Linked DNA regions of Halorussus limi. Each later gene encodes a partner of the first gene's protein in a complex. Links are inferred from orthologs where the notes say so. Each region holds a gene or a part of one and is shown in the gene's direction. Other genes may lie near its edges.

Region 1 (2,774 bases):
GCCGACGTATGGAGTACTGTCGCGGACCGCCTCGAGAAGCCCCGGAGCACCTACGCGGAAGTCAACCTCGGTCGCATCGAGCGATACGCCGAGGAAGACGAGACCGTCGTCGTGCCCGGCAAGGTTCTCGGGAGCGGAGTCCTGCAGAAGACCGTTACCGTCGCCGCCGTGGACTTCTCGTCCACCGCGGAGACGAAGATTCAGCAAGCCGACGGTGAGGCTCTCGAACTCGAACAGGTAATCGAACAGAACCCCGACGGCTCGAACGTGCGGGTGATCCGATGAGTCTCGCAGAATTCGACGCAGACGTAGTGGTCGACGCGCGCGACTGCATCCTCGGTCGCGTGGCGAGCCAAGTCGCACAGCGCGCTCTCGACGGCGAACGCGTCGCGGTGGTCAACGCCGAGGACGCGGTCATCACCGGGAGCGAAGACGACGTGATGGCGACCTACGAGAAGCGCGCCGAACTGGGTTCGGACAGCGGTCCGTACTACCCCAAGCGACCCGACATGATCTTCAAGCGGACCATCCGCGGGATGGTCCCGTACAAGGAGGACCGCGGTCGGGAAGCCTTCGAGAACGTCCGCGTCTACGTCGGCAATCCGCACGACGAGGACGGGGAAGTTCTCGACGGGACCTCGCTGGACCGGCTATCGAACATTCGCTTCGTCCAGTTGGGCGAAATCAGCGCAAATCTGGGTGCTAACGTCACATGGTAACCAACACGAGTGGCAAGAAGAAGACGGCCATCGCCCGCGCCACCGTCAGGGACGGCGAGGGGCGAGTGCGAATCAACTCCCAGCCCGTCGAGCTGGTCGAACCGGAGACGGCGCAGCTGAAGATGCTGGAACCGTTCCGCATCGCCGGCGACGAGGCCCGCGACGACGTGGACGTCGAAGTCTCCGTGCAGGGCGGCGGCATCAGCGGACAGGCCGACGCGGTCCGGACCGCCATCGCGCGCGGTCTGGTCCAGTACACCAACGACGCAGAGCTCCGGGACGCGTTCATCGAGTTCGACCGGTCGCTGCTGGTCAACGACTCGCGGCGCTCCGAGCCCAAGAAGTGGGGCGGCCCCGGCGCTCGCGCCCGCTACCAGAAATCTTACCGTTAATCACTATGACAGGAAACCCGCGGTTCCGAACGGAGGCACGATAATCCATGATGGTACCAGTCCGCTGTTTCACCTGCGGCATGGTCGTCGGGGAGTACTGGGAAGAGTTCAAGGCACGGTCGGCGACGAAGGAGGGCGACGAGGACCCGGAGAAGGTCCTCGACGAACTCGGCGTCGAACGACAGTGCTGTCGCCGGATGCTCGTCTCGCACAAGGACCTCGTCGACATCGTCGCTCCCTACCAGTAATGGCTCAGCAACGCTACTCTCGCTACGAGAAGGCTCGCATCATCGGGGCACGCGCCCTGCAGGTGTCTTACGGCGCCCCCGTGCTGACCGACACCGAGGAGACCGAGCCGATTCTCATCGCGGCCGACGAGTACGACGCCGGTGTCCTACCGTTCACGGTGCGACGAGGTGAGAAATGACGCTCGTCAGTGAGGTTCGGCTTCGGCAGGTTCTCGACTCCCGAGGCAATCGGACGGTCGAGGCCGACGTCGTCACCGAGAGCGGTGGCTTCGGCCGCGCGGCGGCCCCGAGCGGGGCTTCGACCGGCGAGTACGAAGCCATCGAACTCGACCCGAGCGAGGCCATCGCGTCGGCCCGCGAACACGCCGTCCCCCGGTTGGAGGGCAAGGTCTTCGTCGGCGACCAGCGCGACGTGGACCGCACGCTTCGCGCGGCCGACGGCACGGACGACTTCTCGGAGATCGGTGCGAACAGCGCGGTCGCCATCAGCATGGCCGCCTCGAAGGCGGCCGCCGACGTGACCGGCGCACCGCTCTACCAGCACCTCGGCGGCGCGTTCCGCGGCGAGGAGTTCCCGACGCCGCTCGGTAACGTCATCGGCGGCGGCGAACACGCCGCGGACGCGACCGCGATTCAGGAGTTCCTCTCCGCGCCCGTCGGCGCGCCGAACGTCCAAGACGCGGTGTTCGCCAACGCCGCGGTCCACCAGGAGGTCCACGACCTGCTGGCCGAACGCGACATCGCCGCCGGAAAGGGCGACGAGGGCGCGTGGGCACCGTCCATCGAGGACGACGAGGCGTTCGAGTTGATGGCCGAGGCCACCGACTCGGTCGCCGACGAGGTCGGCTTCGACATCAAGTTCGGACTCGACGTGGCCGGTGCGGAGATGTACGACGAGGACGACGACGAGTACGTCTACCGCGAGACGACCCGCTCGACCGACGAGCAGATCGAGTACATCGCCGACCTCGTCGACGAGTACGACCTCGCCTACGTGGAGGACCCCCTCGACGAGGACGACTACGCCGGTTTCGCGGAGTTGACCCAGAAGGTCGGCGACCGGACGCTCGTCTGCGGCGACGACCTGTTCGTCACCAACGTCGAGCGACTCCAGACGGGCATCGAGCGGGGCGCTGGCAACAGCATCCTCGTCAAGCCCAACCAGATCGGTACGCTCTCGGACGCGTTCGACGCCGTCGAACTCGCGGTCGAGAACGGCTACCGGCCGGTCATCTCCCACCGGAGCGGAGAGACCGAGGACACGACCATCGCACACCTCGCCGTGGCGACCGGTGCTCCGTACATCAAGACGGGCGCGGTCGGCGGCGAGCGAACTGCCAAGCTCAACGAACTCATTCGTATCGAGCAAAACGTATCACGACTATGAGCGAAAACGACCCCGAACAGGTAGACGA
Region 2 (2,866 bases), 790 kb from region 1 along the record:
GGGACGTGAAGTACCAGTTGGAGCGGGCGAACATGCGGAACCGCCAACTGTCGGTCAACACCGTGGTCCGGTCGGACGTACTGACCGAGCGCCTCGAACACCCCATCGCGACGGGGAACTGGGTCGGCGGCCGCTCGGGCGTCTCCCAACTGGTCGACCGCACGGACTTCATGGGGGTCCTCTCGCACCTCCGACGGCTCCGCTCGCCGCTCTCGCGGAGCCAGCCTCACTTCGAGGCGCGTGACCTCCACGCGACCCAGTGGGGTCGCATCTGTCCCTCCGAGACCCCGGAGGGGCCGAACTGTGGACTGGTGAAGAACTTCGCGCAGGCGATGGAGCTCTCCCAGAACATCGAGAACGAACAGGGACTGAAACGAGAACTGGCGTCGATGGGTGTCGAAGGCATCCCCGGAATCGAAGGCGTCGAACCAACTGCAAGCGCAGACGACTAACATGAGTCAGGGACGAGAAGCGAAAGTATACGTGAACGGTAGTCTGGTCGGAACGCACCCCGACCCCGAACAGCTCGCAGAACAGGTCCGCCACGCGCGTCGCCGCGGCGACGTGAGCGAGATGGTCAACGTCTCGGTCAAAGAGCGGACACGCGAGGTCATCATCAACGCCGACGCCGGGCGCGCCCGGCGACCCCTGCTGGTCATCGAGGACGGCGAACCCCTCGTCACCGAGGAGGAGATTGCGGCGGTCGAGAACGGCGACCTCGACTTCGACGACCTCGTGGAGCGCGGCAAGGTCGAGTTCATCGACGCCGAGGAGGAAGAGGACATCTACGTCGCGGTGGACGAGGACGACCTCACCGAGGACCACACCCACCTCGAAGTCGACCCGCAACTCATCTTCGGTATCGGTGCGGGCATGGTCCCGTACCCCGAACACAACGCCTCGCCCCGGATTACGATGGGGTCGGGGATGATCAAGCAGTCGCTCGGGCTGCCGGCGGCCAACTACCGCATCCGGCCCGACACGCGCCAGCACCTCCTGCACTACCCGCAGCTCTCGATGGTCAAGACCCAGACGACCGAGCAGATCGGGTACGACGACCGCCCGGCGGCCCAGAACTTCACGGTCGCCGTCATGTCCTACGAGGGCTTCAACATCGAGGACGCGCTCGTCCTCAACGGTGGCTCCGTGGACCGCGCGCTGGCCCGCTCGCACTTCTTCCGGACGTACGAGGGCGAGGAACGGCGCTACCCCGGCGGACAGGAGGACCGCTTCGAGATTCCGAGCGACGACGTGCGCGGCGCGCGCGGTGAAGACGCGTACACCCACCTCGACGACGACGGTCTGGTCAACCCCGAGACGCGCGTGGACGAGAACAGCGTCCTGCTCGGCAAGACCAGTCCACCCCGGTTCCTCGAAGAACCCGACGACATGGGCGGTCTCTCCCCGCAGAAGCGCCGGGAGACCTCCGTCACCATGCGCTCGGGCGAGTCCGGCGTCGTGGACACGGTCACGCTGATGGAGGGCGAGGACGGGTCGAAGCTCTCGAAGGTCTCGGTGCGCGACGAGCGGATTCCGGAACTCGGCGACAAGTTCGCGTCCCGGCACGGCCAGAAGGGCGTCGTCGGCCACATCGCGCCCCAGGAGGACATGCCGTTCACCGAGCAGGGCGTCGTGCCCGACCTCATCATCAACCCCCACGCCCTGCCGTCCCGGATGACGGTCGGCCACGTGCTGGAGATGATCGGCGGCAAAGTCGGTGCCCTCGAAGGGCGACGCGTGGACGGGACGCCGTTCACGGGCGAGGACGAGGAGGAACTCCGCGGCGGACTCGAAGAGCAGGGCTTCAAGTCCTCCGGGAAGGAGATCATGTACTCCGGCATCACCGGGGAGAAGATCGAGGCGGAGATCTTCATTGGCACCATTTTCTACCAGAAGCTCTACCACATGGTGTCGAACAAGCTCCACGCCCGCTCGCGCGGCCCGGTGCAGGTGCTCACGCGCCAACCCACCGAGGGTCGGGCCCGCGAGGGTGGTCTCCGCGTCGGGGAGATGGAGCGGGACGTGCTCATCGGGCACGGTGCCGCCCTGACCCTGAAGGAACGTCTGCTCGACGAGTCCGACCGCGAGTGGATATACGTCTGTGCCAACTGTGGCATGAGCGCGGTCGAGAACGTCGAGCAGAACCGCGTCTACTGCCCGAACTGCGACGAGGAGACGGACATCCACGAAATCGAGATGTCGTACGCGTTCAAGCTCCTGCTGGACGAGATGAAGGCGCTCGGCATCGCACCGCGACTAGAACTGGAGGACGCAGTCTAACATGTCAACAGGACAAACACCCAAGGAGATCGGCGAGATCAGCTTCGGGCTGATGGACCCCGAGGAGTACCGAGAGATGTCGGCGACGAAGATAATCACCGCCGACACCTACGACGACGACGGCTTCCCCATCGACATGGGGCTGATGGACCCGCGACTGGGCGTCATCGACCCCGGACTGGAGTGCAAGACCTGCGGCAAGCACTCGGGGTCGTGTAACGGCCACTTCGGTCACATCGAACTCGCCGCGCCCGTCATCCACGTCGGGTTCACGAAGCTCATCCGACGCCTGCTGCGCGGGACGTGTCGGAACTGCTCGCGACTCCTGCTGACCGACGAGGAGAAGGAGAAGTACGAGTCCAAACTGACCCGGACCCGGGAACTCGGCAACGACCTCACCGACGTGACGAAGGCCGCCATCCGAGAGGCCCGCAAGAAGGACCGCTGTCCCTACTGCGGCGAGGTCCAGTACGACATCAACCACGAGAAGCCCACGACCTACTACGAGGTCCAGCAGGTCCTGACCAGCGAGTACTCCGAGCAGATCGCGTCCGCGATGCAGGGCGACGAGGAGGAGGACCGCGAA
Region 3 (2,742 bases), 800 kb from region 1 along the record:
CCGTCGAAATATCGGTCGCTGGTGAGAACGGAGTCGTACAGACGTCTCTCGAAGTTTCGTTCGTCGGAGAAAGCGCCCGAGGCGGGATTTGAACCCGCGTCACGACCGTGACAGGGTCGTATGATGGGCCACTACACCACCCGGGCTTCCGAGTGCATTCTCTCTTTCCGGCCGGGCTTATTAATGGGTGTCGGTTTCGACGTCCATTGGTAGAATCTGCCGTACGCAGAGGGCGTCACTCGAACCGATTCGACAGCGCGTATTCGCTCGCCCAGTTGATTCTCGACTTAGGGACCTTCGGATGGTGATCCTCGACACGTAACCGCATCTCGCCGCTCCCAGTCGCCTCGATGGGGACCCAGTACACGGAATCCGTATCGGGTGAGTACACTGCATAGGCGTCTATCTCGTCGGGAGTGTAGTCCGCGTCGACTCGGCCTTCCGAGTCCGTGGTCGAACTGTAGAGGTTGAATCTAACCGTACCATCGACCCAACTACCCGTCTTGCACTGGACGCGATAGCGTCTCGTCCTGTCGTCCACGACGAGGTCGTAGCGGTCGCTGTCTCCGAACGGGACCGAAACCGAGACGCCGGCTTGCATCAGTCTGCCAAGAATCGTCGCTTCCGTCTCGTCACCCTTTCGCGATGGGTTCATCGTTCGGCACGAGATGTGCCGTCATCCTACTTGAATCTCGACTGCTATCCGCTGGCACTAACCCCTAGGTGCGAAGAAGTTGCTCACAGTTTTGTTCGTCAGAGAAAGCGCCCGAGGCGGGATTTGAACCCGCGTCACGACCGTGACAGGGTCGTATGATGGGCCACTACACCACCCGGGCTTCCGAGTGCATTCCTCCGTTGTCCCCGGTTAGACTTAAGGCTTCTCAAACGGTTTCGGTGCGGGACTCCCTCCCGGTGTCGCCGGATTCGGTCCGACCCCGCGTCGCCGCAAACAATTTATATCTCCGCGAAGTGGGTGGGAATCGTAGGCACTCCCCTCGATTGGGGTGGGGTCGAACAGCTAGCGGTGCGAGAACTACTTAGCAAGTCTTAAATGAACTCACTGTGTAAAGCCCTGTAGTATCTCGTGATAGCCATTTCTCCCTCTGCGCAGACAACCCATCGCCACACATGGTAGACGTAAGCCAACACGACATGGTTCCGGACCACAGCGTCGTCGACGACGAGGAGTTAGACGGCGTACTGGAGGAGTACGACATCAAAACGACCGACTTACCGAAAATCAAACGCACCGACCCCGCGCTCCCCGACGACGCGGAGGTCGGTGACGTGATCAAGATCGTGCGCGATTCCCGAACGACAGACAGTGCGACAATATACCGACTCGTCGTAGAATAATAATGAACAGAGAAGACCGACGCGAGATTTCCCGAGAGTACTTCTCGAAGGAACGACTCGCAGAACACCACTACCGCTCGTTCAACAGCTTCCTCAATCGCGGCATGCAGCAGGTCGTCGACGAGAAGGGGACCGTCGACACCGACATCGGCGACAAGGAAGACGAGGAACCGGTCCACGTCGAACTGGGTGACGTTCGTATCGTCACGCCACGCGTGCGTGAGGCGGACGGGAGCGAGGAACTCCTCTACCCCCAAGAGGCCCGCCTCCGCAACATCACCTACGCCGCGCCCGTCTTCATGGAGATGTCCATCGTCAAGGGCGAGGGCGAGGACGAGCGCGTCGTGGACGCGACCGAGACCAAGGTGGGCCGGATGCCCATCATGGTCGGCTCCGAGAAGTGTAACATCGCCGGATTCTCCGACGAGGAACTCATCGAAATCGGCGAGGACCCCGCCGACCCCGGCGGCTACTTCATCGTCAACGGCTCCGAGCGCGTCCTGATGACGAGCGAGGACCTCGCGCCCAACAAGATTCTCGCGGAGTACGACACCAAGTACGGCGACGAGATTCAGGTCGCCAAGACGTTCAGCCAGCGCCGGGGCTACCGCGCGCTGGTGCTGGTCGAGCGGACCCGCGACGGTCTGCTCGAAGTGTCGTTCCCCTCGGTCTCGGGGAGCGTCAACTTCGTGACGCTGGTCCGGGCGCTCGGACTGGAGTCCGACGAGGAGATCGTCCACCGGGTCTCCGACGACCCCGAGGTGGTGAAGTTCATGCTGGAGAACCTCGAAGAGGCGGAGGTCCAGACCGAGGAGGAGGCCATCGAGTCTCTCGGGAAGCGAGTCGCCTCCGGACAGGGCAAGAACTACCAGCTCAAGCGCGCCAACTACGTCATCGACCGCTACCTCCTTCCCCACCTCCACGAGGAGGGCGTCGAGGAGGAGGACGTGCGCATCAACAAGGCGTACTACCTCTGTCGGATGGCCGAGGCCTGCTTCGAGTTGGCGCTCGACCGGCGCGAACCCGACGACAAGGACCACTACGCCAACAAGCGCCTGAAGGTCTCGGGCGACCTGATGAAGGACCTGTTCCGGACCGCGCTGAACAAGCTGGCCCGGGACGTGAAGTACCAGTTGGAGCGGGCGAACATGCGGAACCGCCAACTGTCGGTCAACACCGTGGTCCGGTCGGACGTACTGACCGAGCGCCTCGAACACCCCATCGCGACGGGGAACTGGGTCGGCGGCCGCTCGGGCGTCTCCCAACTGGTCGACCGCACGGACTTCATGGGGGTCCTCTCGCACCTCCGACGGCTCCGCTCGCCGCTCTCGCGGAGCCAGCCTCACTTCGAGGCGCGTGACCTCCACGCGACCCAGTGGGGTCGCA
Region 4 (2,803 bases), 310 kb from region 1 along the record:
CGCGACGCCTACCATGACAGCAAGCGGGAGAAGGAGCGCGAGCAGGCCGACCTGCTGGCGGGACACGTCGCCGAACAGCGGTCTGCGGTCGGCCGTCGCGGCGACTGTCGTCAGCACTGCGAGCGTGACGACGAAGACGACGCCCCACCCGCGATAAAGGACGTAGGTGCTCTCGCCGCGGTACCACCAGAGCGCCCAGAGGGTCATCGACATGCCGAGGACGACCGCGCCGGTCCAGAGTCGGAGCGCGCCGACTCGCTCGCGCCGCCGGTAGAGGACCGCCACACCGAGAAGGATGCCGAGCAGGAGACCGAGGACGTGGCCCTGCACCGCGATGCCGTACCACCACGGTTCGCCGAACCTCCGCGACGCCGACCCGAATATCCGGGGGTCGAGCAGGGCCCGATAGGTGGTCCTGATGGCTCCCTGCGCCGACACCGCGACGACGGTCATTAGCGGGTAGCGAACCAGCGCGAACCCGACGAACGCGAACGCGACGCCCGAGAAGCCGATGATGGGACCCCACGCGAACACGCTGGTCGCCAGTCCGACCAGCGCGACGCCCGCCGGGAAGAGGACGAACGCGCGAACCCACGGGTTGCTCGTCCGCGAGAAGAAGGGGTTCTCGCCGCGCTTCGACGGGAAGTGCCCGTAGAAGTACTCCGCGAGCGGTGCGACCGCGAGCGTCGTGGTGAGGTTACCGACGAGGTGGCCCGGCCCGGTGTGCGAGAACGGTGCCAGAAGCCACCCGACGGGGTAGAGGTACGACCACGACGAGAACGGGAGGGTCACGGGGTTGCGCCAGTTGCCCGCGCCCTGCTGGACGAAGAGGTAGACCGCCAGCACGCCCATCACCGAGACGAGAGTGCCCCACGGGACGCCGAGCAGGAACCGCGACCGGAGACGGCGACCCCATCGACCCGCGGGAGCGTCGAGCCGCCGGACCAGCGCGAGCGACAGCAGGACGACGACCGGAATCGCTACCTGCGCCGGTGCCGGCAACCACGGGGGCAACTGAACCATACCGGTTAGTTTCTCCATCGCGGTATAAATGGGTGGCTGGATTCGGTCGAGGGCTCGCCGAGCGACGGCGGGTCGCCCTCGACGCGTCTTTCCGTAATGTTGAAACGCACAAAGCTAGAACTGACGGGTATGGAACTACGGGTTGCCGAGAAGGCCGACGACGAACTCTCTATCGAAATCGCCGGGGAGGACCACACGTTCATGAACGTGCTGAAGGGAACTCTCCTCGAACACGAGGGCGTCGCGGCCGCGACGTACGACATGAACCCCGAGCAGTCCGGCGGACAGACCGAACCCATCCTGACCATCAAGACCGAGGACGGCACCGACCCGCTCGACGCGCTGGAAGACGCCACCGGCGACATCAAGGACAAGACCGCGGCGTTCCGCGACGCCTACGAGAGCGCAGTCTGAGGCCTCTTCTCGTCGCTTCGGGCGTCCCGTTTCTCACGAGCGACTCCGAACGCCGAGCGTCGCCCGACTCTGAACCGCCGTTCGCGCCGTTCACTCCGTTCATCGCCACCGCCGAGCGTCGGCGTCGGAGAGCGACCGTCAGACGCCGCCAGAACCCGAATAAGCCCGACTTAATCGTCGTAACACGGCACGGAAGCCCCAAACGGTCGGGGCCGTTTATTGACGCACTCGGAAAACCTTCGGTCGCATGAGAACGCGCGCAGTAGTCGTAGCGACACTCGTACTGCTCGCCGGAGCGTCCTCCGCGCTCGCGGCGTCACCGAACGCACACGACGCTACCGCCGCGCCGGCCGACACCGGCGTCGCGGCCCAAGACCAGACGAACAACCAGACCTACCAGTACCAGAATCTCACGATTCAGAATCTCACGATGACGAACGTCACGGTTCAGCAGGCGGTGCTGAACCAGACGCAACTCGACCGCGGGGTCAACGGTACCCAGTCGCTGGGCACCGCGACCGCGTCGAACCTGACCGTGGTGAACGCTTCGTTCGAGAACGTGACGCTGCTGAACGTCACGATTCGGAACCAGACCGTCGCCCAGCAGTTGTTCGGCGGCGAGACGCCGCCCGAGGGCGAGAACGCGACGATTCAGAACGCCTCGCTCTCGGAGACCAGCATCGAATCGCTGTTCGTCGAGACGGGGAGTCTCGGCAGCGCGGAAGTCAACAACATCCGCACGTCCTTCTCGCCCGGCGGCGTGGGTGAGGGCAACCCCATCGAGGGCACGCCGACCGTCGAAGTCGAGAACATGACCGTCGGGTCCGCAATCCTCGACACCGTCGAGGCCGACCGCGTCAGCATCGAGAACGCCTCGGCCGGTATCGGTCTCATCGGCGGCGGTCTCGGTGGCATGAGCGGCGAGACGACCGCCGACGGCGCCGCGACCGGAAACGAGACCGGAAACGGGACCGCCGCGCTCGCGGCCCCCGACCTCTGACGCGCCGGTAACGCGTCGATTCGACTCCCGCTTTTTCTGCCCGCAGACGAGAAGTAGGGACCTCAGAGCCGAACCGGTACGTCGCGCTCGGCCAGATACTCCTTGACGTCCCGAATCGAGTACTCGCCGAAGTGGAAGATGGAGGCCGCGAGTCCGGCGTCCGCGCCCGCCTCGGTGAACACCTCGTGCATGTCCTCCGGACCGCCACACCCCGAGGAGGCGATGACCGGCGTGTCCACGGCGTCGCAGACCGCCTTCGTCAGCGGGATATCGTAGCCGTCCTTCGTGCCGTCGGCGTCGATGGAGTTGACGAACAACTCGCCGGCGCCGCGCTCCTCGGCCTCCGCGGCCCACTCGACCACGTCG
Region 5 (2,830 bases), 800 kb from region 1 along the record:
TGATGGGCCACTACACCACCCGGGCTTCCGAGTGCATTCCTCCGTTGTCCCCGGTTAGACTTAAGGCTTCTCAAACGGTTTCGGTGCGGGACTCCCTCCCGGTGTCGCCGGATTCGGTCCGACCCCGCGTCGCCGCAAACAATTTATATCTCCGCGAAGTGGGTGGGAATCGTAGGCACTCCCCTCGATTGGGGTGGGGTCGAACAGCTAGCGGTGCGAGAACTACTTAGCAAGTCTTAAATGAACTCACTGTGTAAAGCCCTGTAGTATCTCGTGATAGCCATTTCTCCCTCTGCGCAGACAACCCATCGCCACACATGGTAGACGTAAGCCAACACGACATGGTTCCGGACCACAGCGTCGTCGACGACGAGGAGTTAGACGGCGTACTGGAGGAGTACGACATCAAAACGACCGACTTACCGAAAATCAAACGCACCGACCCCGCGCTCCCCGACGACGCGGAGGTCGGTGACGTGATCAAGATCGTGCGCGATTCCCGAACGACAGACAGTGCGACAATATACCGACTCGTCGTAGAATAATAATGAACAGAGAAGACCGACGCGAGATTTCCCGAGAGTACTTCTCGAAGGAACGACTCGCAGAACACCACTACCGCTCGTTCAACAGCTTCCTCAATCGCGGCATGCAGCAGGTCGTCGACGAGAAGGGGACCGTCGACACCGACATCGGCGACAAGGAAGACGAGGAACCGGTCCACGTCGAACTGGGTGACGTTCGTATCGTCACGCCACGCGTGCGTGAGGCGGACGGGAGCGAGGAACTCCTCTACCCCCAAGAGGCCCGCCTCCGCAACATCACCTACGCCGCGCCCGTCTTCATGGAGATGTCCATCGTCAAGGGCGAGGGCGAGGACGAGCGCGTCGTGGACGCGACCGAGACCAAGGTGGGCCGGATGCCCATCATGGTCGGCTCCGAGAAGTGTAACATCGCCGGATTCTCCGACGAGGAACTCATCGAAATCGGCGAGGACCCCGCCGACCCCGGCGGCTACTTCATCGTCAACGGCTCCGAGCGCGTCCTGATGACGAGCGAGGACCTCGCGCCCAACAAGATTCTCGCGGAGTACGACACCAAGTACGGCGACGAGATTCAGGTCGCCAAGACGTTCAGCCAGCGCCGGGGCTACCGCGCGCTGGTGCTGGTCGAGCGGACCCGCGACGGTCTGCTCGAAGTGTCGTTCCCCTCGGTCTCGGGGAGCGTCAACTTCGTGACGCTGGTCCGGGCGCTCGGACTGGAGTCCGACGAGGAGATCGTCCACCGGGTCTCCGACGACCCCGAGGTGGTGAAGTTCATGCTGGAGAACCTCGAAGAGGCGGAGGTCCAGACCGAGGAGGAGGCCATCGAGTCTCTCGGGAAGCGAGTCGCCTCCGGACAGGGCAAGAACTACCAGCTCAAGCGCGCCAACTACGTCATCGACCGCTACCTCCTTCCCCACCTCCACGAGGAGGGCGTCGAGGAGGAGGACGTGCGCATCAACAAGGCGTACTACCTCTGTCGGATGGCCGAGGCCTGCTTCGAGTTGGCGCTCGACCGGCGCGAACCCGACGACAAGGACCACTACGCCAACAAGCGCCTGAAGGTCTCGGGCGACCTGATGAAGGACCTGTTCCGGACCGCGCTGAACAAGCTGGCCCGGGACGTGAAGTACCAGTTGGAGCGGGCGAACATGCGGAACCGCCAACTGTCGGTCAACACCGTGGTCCGGTCGGACGTACTGACCGAGCGCCTCGAACACCCCATCGCGACGGGGAACTGGGTCGGCGGCCGCTCGGGCGTCTCCCAACTGGTCGACCGCACGGACTTCATGGGGGTCCTCTCGCACCTCCGACGGCTCCGCTCGCCGCTCTCGCGGAGCCAGCCTCACTTCGAGGCGCGTGACCTCCACGCGACCCAGTGGGGTCGCATCTGTCCCTCCGAGACCCCGGAGGGGCCGAACTGTGGACTGGTGAAGAACTTCGCGCAGGCGATGGAGCTCTCCCAGAACATCGAGAACGAACAGGGACTGAAACGAGAACTGGCGTCGATGGGTGTCGAAGGCATCCCCGGAATCGAAGGCGTCGAACCAACTGCAAGCGCAGACGACTAACATGAGTCAGGGACGAGAAGCGAAAGTATACGTGAACGGTAGTCTGGTCGGAACGCACCCCGACCCCGAACAGCTCGCAGAACAGGTCCGCCACGCGCGTCGCCGCGGCGACGTGAGCGAGATGGTCAACGTCTCGGTCAAAGAGCGGACACGCGAGGTCATCATCAACGCCGACGCCGGGCGCGCCCGGCGACCCCTGCTGGTCATCGAGGACGGCGAACCCCTCGTCACCGAGGAGGAGATTGCGGCGGTCGAGAACGGCGACCTCGACTTCGACGACCTCGTGGAGCGCGGCAAGGTCGAGTTCATCGACGCCGAGGAGGAAGAGGACATCTACGTCGCGGTGGACGAGGACGACCTCACCGAGGACCACACCCACCTCGAAGTCGACCCGCAACTCATCTTCGGTATCGGTGCGGGCATGGTCCCGTACCCCGAACACAACGCCTCGCCCCGGATTACGATGGGGTCGGGGATGATCAAGCAGTCGCTCGGGCTGCCGGCGGCCAACTACCGCATCCGGCCCGACACGCGCCAGCACCTCCTGCACTACCCGCAGCTCTCGATGGTCAAGACCCAGACGACCGAGCAGATCGGGTACGACGACCGCCCGGCGGCCCAGAACTTCACGGTCGCCGTCATGTCCTACGAGGGCTTCAACATCGAGGACGCGCTCGTCCTCAACGGTGGCTCCGTGGACCGCGCGCTGGCCCGCTC

Evidence for each region.
Region 2: M0R89_RS13225 (region 1) and rpoB share a complex: the UniProt entries of both Methanocaldococcus jannaschii proteins name them as parts of the RNA polymerase complex. The link is inferred for Halorussus limi from one-to-one orthologs.
Region 3: M0R89_RS13225 (region 1) and M0R89_RS09025 share a complex: the UniProt entries of both Methanocaldococcus jannaschii proteins name them as parts of the RNA polymerase complex. The link is inferred for Halorussus limi from one-to-one orthologs.
Region 4: M0R89_RS13225 (region 1) and M0R89_RS14745 share a complex: the UniProt entries of both Methanocaldococcus jannaschii proteins name them as parts of the RNA polymerase complex. The link is inferred for Halorussus limi from one-to-one orthologs.
Region 5: M0R89_RS13225 (region 1) and M0R89_RS09030 share a complex: the UniProt entries of both Methanocaldococcus jannaschii proteins name them as parts of the RNA polymerase complex. The link is inferred for Halorussus limi from one-to-one orthologs.

The regions. Positions count from the first base shown.
Region 1 is NZ_CP096659.1:2,552,089-2,554,862, forward strand. The notes cover bases 27-2,758. They hold M0R89_RS13225 (DNA-directed RNA polymerase subunit N), read left to right. Parts: upstream 27-1,158; coding sequence 1,159-1,359; downstream 1,360-2,758. Other genes in these bases: M0R89_RS13210 (50S ribosomal protein L18e), read left to right, coding at 27-285; M0R89_RS13215 (50S ribosomal protein L13), read left to right, coding at 282-719; M0R89_RS13220 (30S ribosomal protein S9), read left to right, coding at 713-1,111; M0R89_RS13230 (DNA-directed RNA polymerase subunit K), read left to right, coding at 1,359-1,538; eno (phosphopyruvate hydratase), read left to right, coding at 1,535-2,746. In the rest of the region: more of M0R89_RS13210, read left to right, coding at 1-26; more of rpsB, read left to right, coding at 2,759-2,774. UniProt on the Methanocaldococcus jannaschii protein: DNA-dependent RNA polymerase (RNAP) catalyzes the transcription of DNA into RNA using the four ribonucleoside triphosphates as substrates.
Region 2 is NZ_CP096659.1:1,757,933-1,760,798, forward strand. It holds rpoB (DNA-directed RNA polymerase subunit B), read left to right. Parts: upstream 1-453; coding sequence 454-2,280; downstream 2,281-2,866. Other genes in the region: M0R89_RS09030 (DNA-directed RNA polymerase subunit B''), read left to right, coding at 1-452; M0R89_RS09040 (DNA-directed RNA polymerase subunit A'), read left to right, coding at 2,282-2,866. UniProt on the Methanocaldococcus jannaschii protein: DNA-dependent RNA polymerase (RNAP) catalyzes the transcription of DNA into RNA using the four ribonucleoside triphosphates as substrates. The Rpo2 subunit (Rpo2N and Rpo2C in this organism) is implicated in DNA promoter recognition and in nucleotide binding.
Region 3 is NZ_CP096659.1:1,755,461-1,758,202, forward strand. Bases 43-2,742 are described here. They hold M0R89_RS09025 (DNA-directed RNA polymerase subunit H), read left to right. Parts: upstream 43-1,128; coding sequence 1,129-1,356; downstream 1,357-2,742. Other genes in these bases: M0R89_RS09015 (group I intron-associated PD-(D/E)XK endonuclease), read right to left, coding at 236-655; M0R89_RS09030 (DNA-directed RNA polymerase subunit B''), read left to right, coding at 1,359-2,742. UniProt on the Methanocaldococcus jannaschii protein: DNA-dependent RNA polymerase (RNAP) catalyzes the transcription of DNA into RNA using the four ribonucleoside triphosphates as substrates.
Region 4 is NZ_CP096659.1:2,866,466-2,869,268, forward strand. The notes cover bases 34-2,794. They hold M0R89_RS14745 (DNA-directed RNA polymerase subunit L), read left to right. Parts: upstream 34-1,152; coding sequence 1,153-1,437; downstream 1,438-2,794. Other genes in these bases: M0R89_RS14740 (rhomboid family intramembrane serine protease), read right to left, coding at 34-1,023; M0R89_RS14750 (hypothetical protein), read left to right, coding at 1,685-2,437; hisF (imidazole glycerol phosphate synthase subunit HisF), read right to left, coding at 2,500-2,794. Also shown: more of M0R89_RS14740, read right to left, coding at 1-33; more of hisF, read right to left, coding at 2,795-2,803. UniProt on the Methanocaldococcus jannaschii protein: DNA-dependent RNA polymerase (RNAP) catalyzes the transcription of DNA into RNA using the four ribonucleoside triphosphates as substrates.
Region 5 is NZ_CP096659.1:1,756,272-1,759,101, forward strand. It holds M0R89_RS09030 (DNA-directed RNA polymerase subunit B''), read left to right. Parts: upstream 1-547; coding sequence 548-2,113; downstream 2,114-2,830. Other genes in the region: M0R89_RS09025 (DNA-directed RNA polymerase subunit H), read left to right, coding at 318-545; rpoB (DNA-directed RNA polymerase subunit B), read left to right, coding at 2,115-2,830. UniProt on the Methanocaldococcus jannaschii protein: DNA-dependent RNA polymerase (RNAP) catalyzes the transcription of DNA into RNA using the four ribonucleoside triphosphates as substrates. The Rpo2 subunit (Rpo2N and Rpo2C in this organism) is implicated in DNA promoter recognition and in nucleotide binding.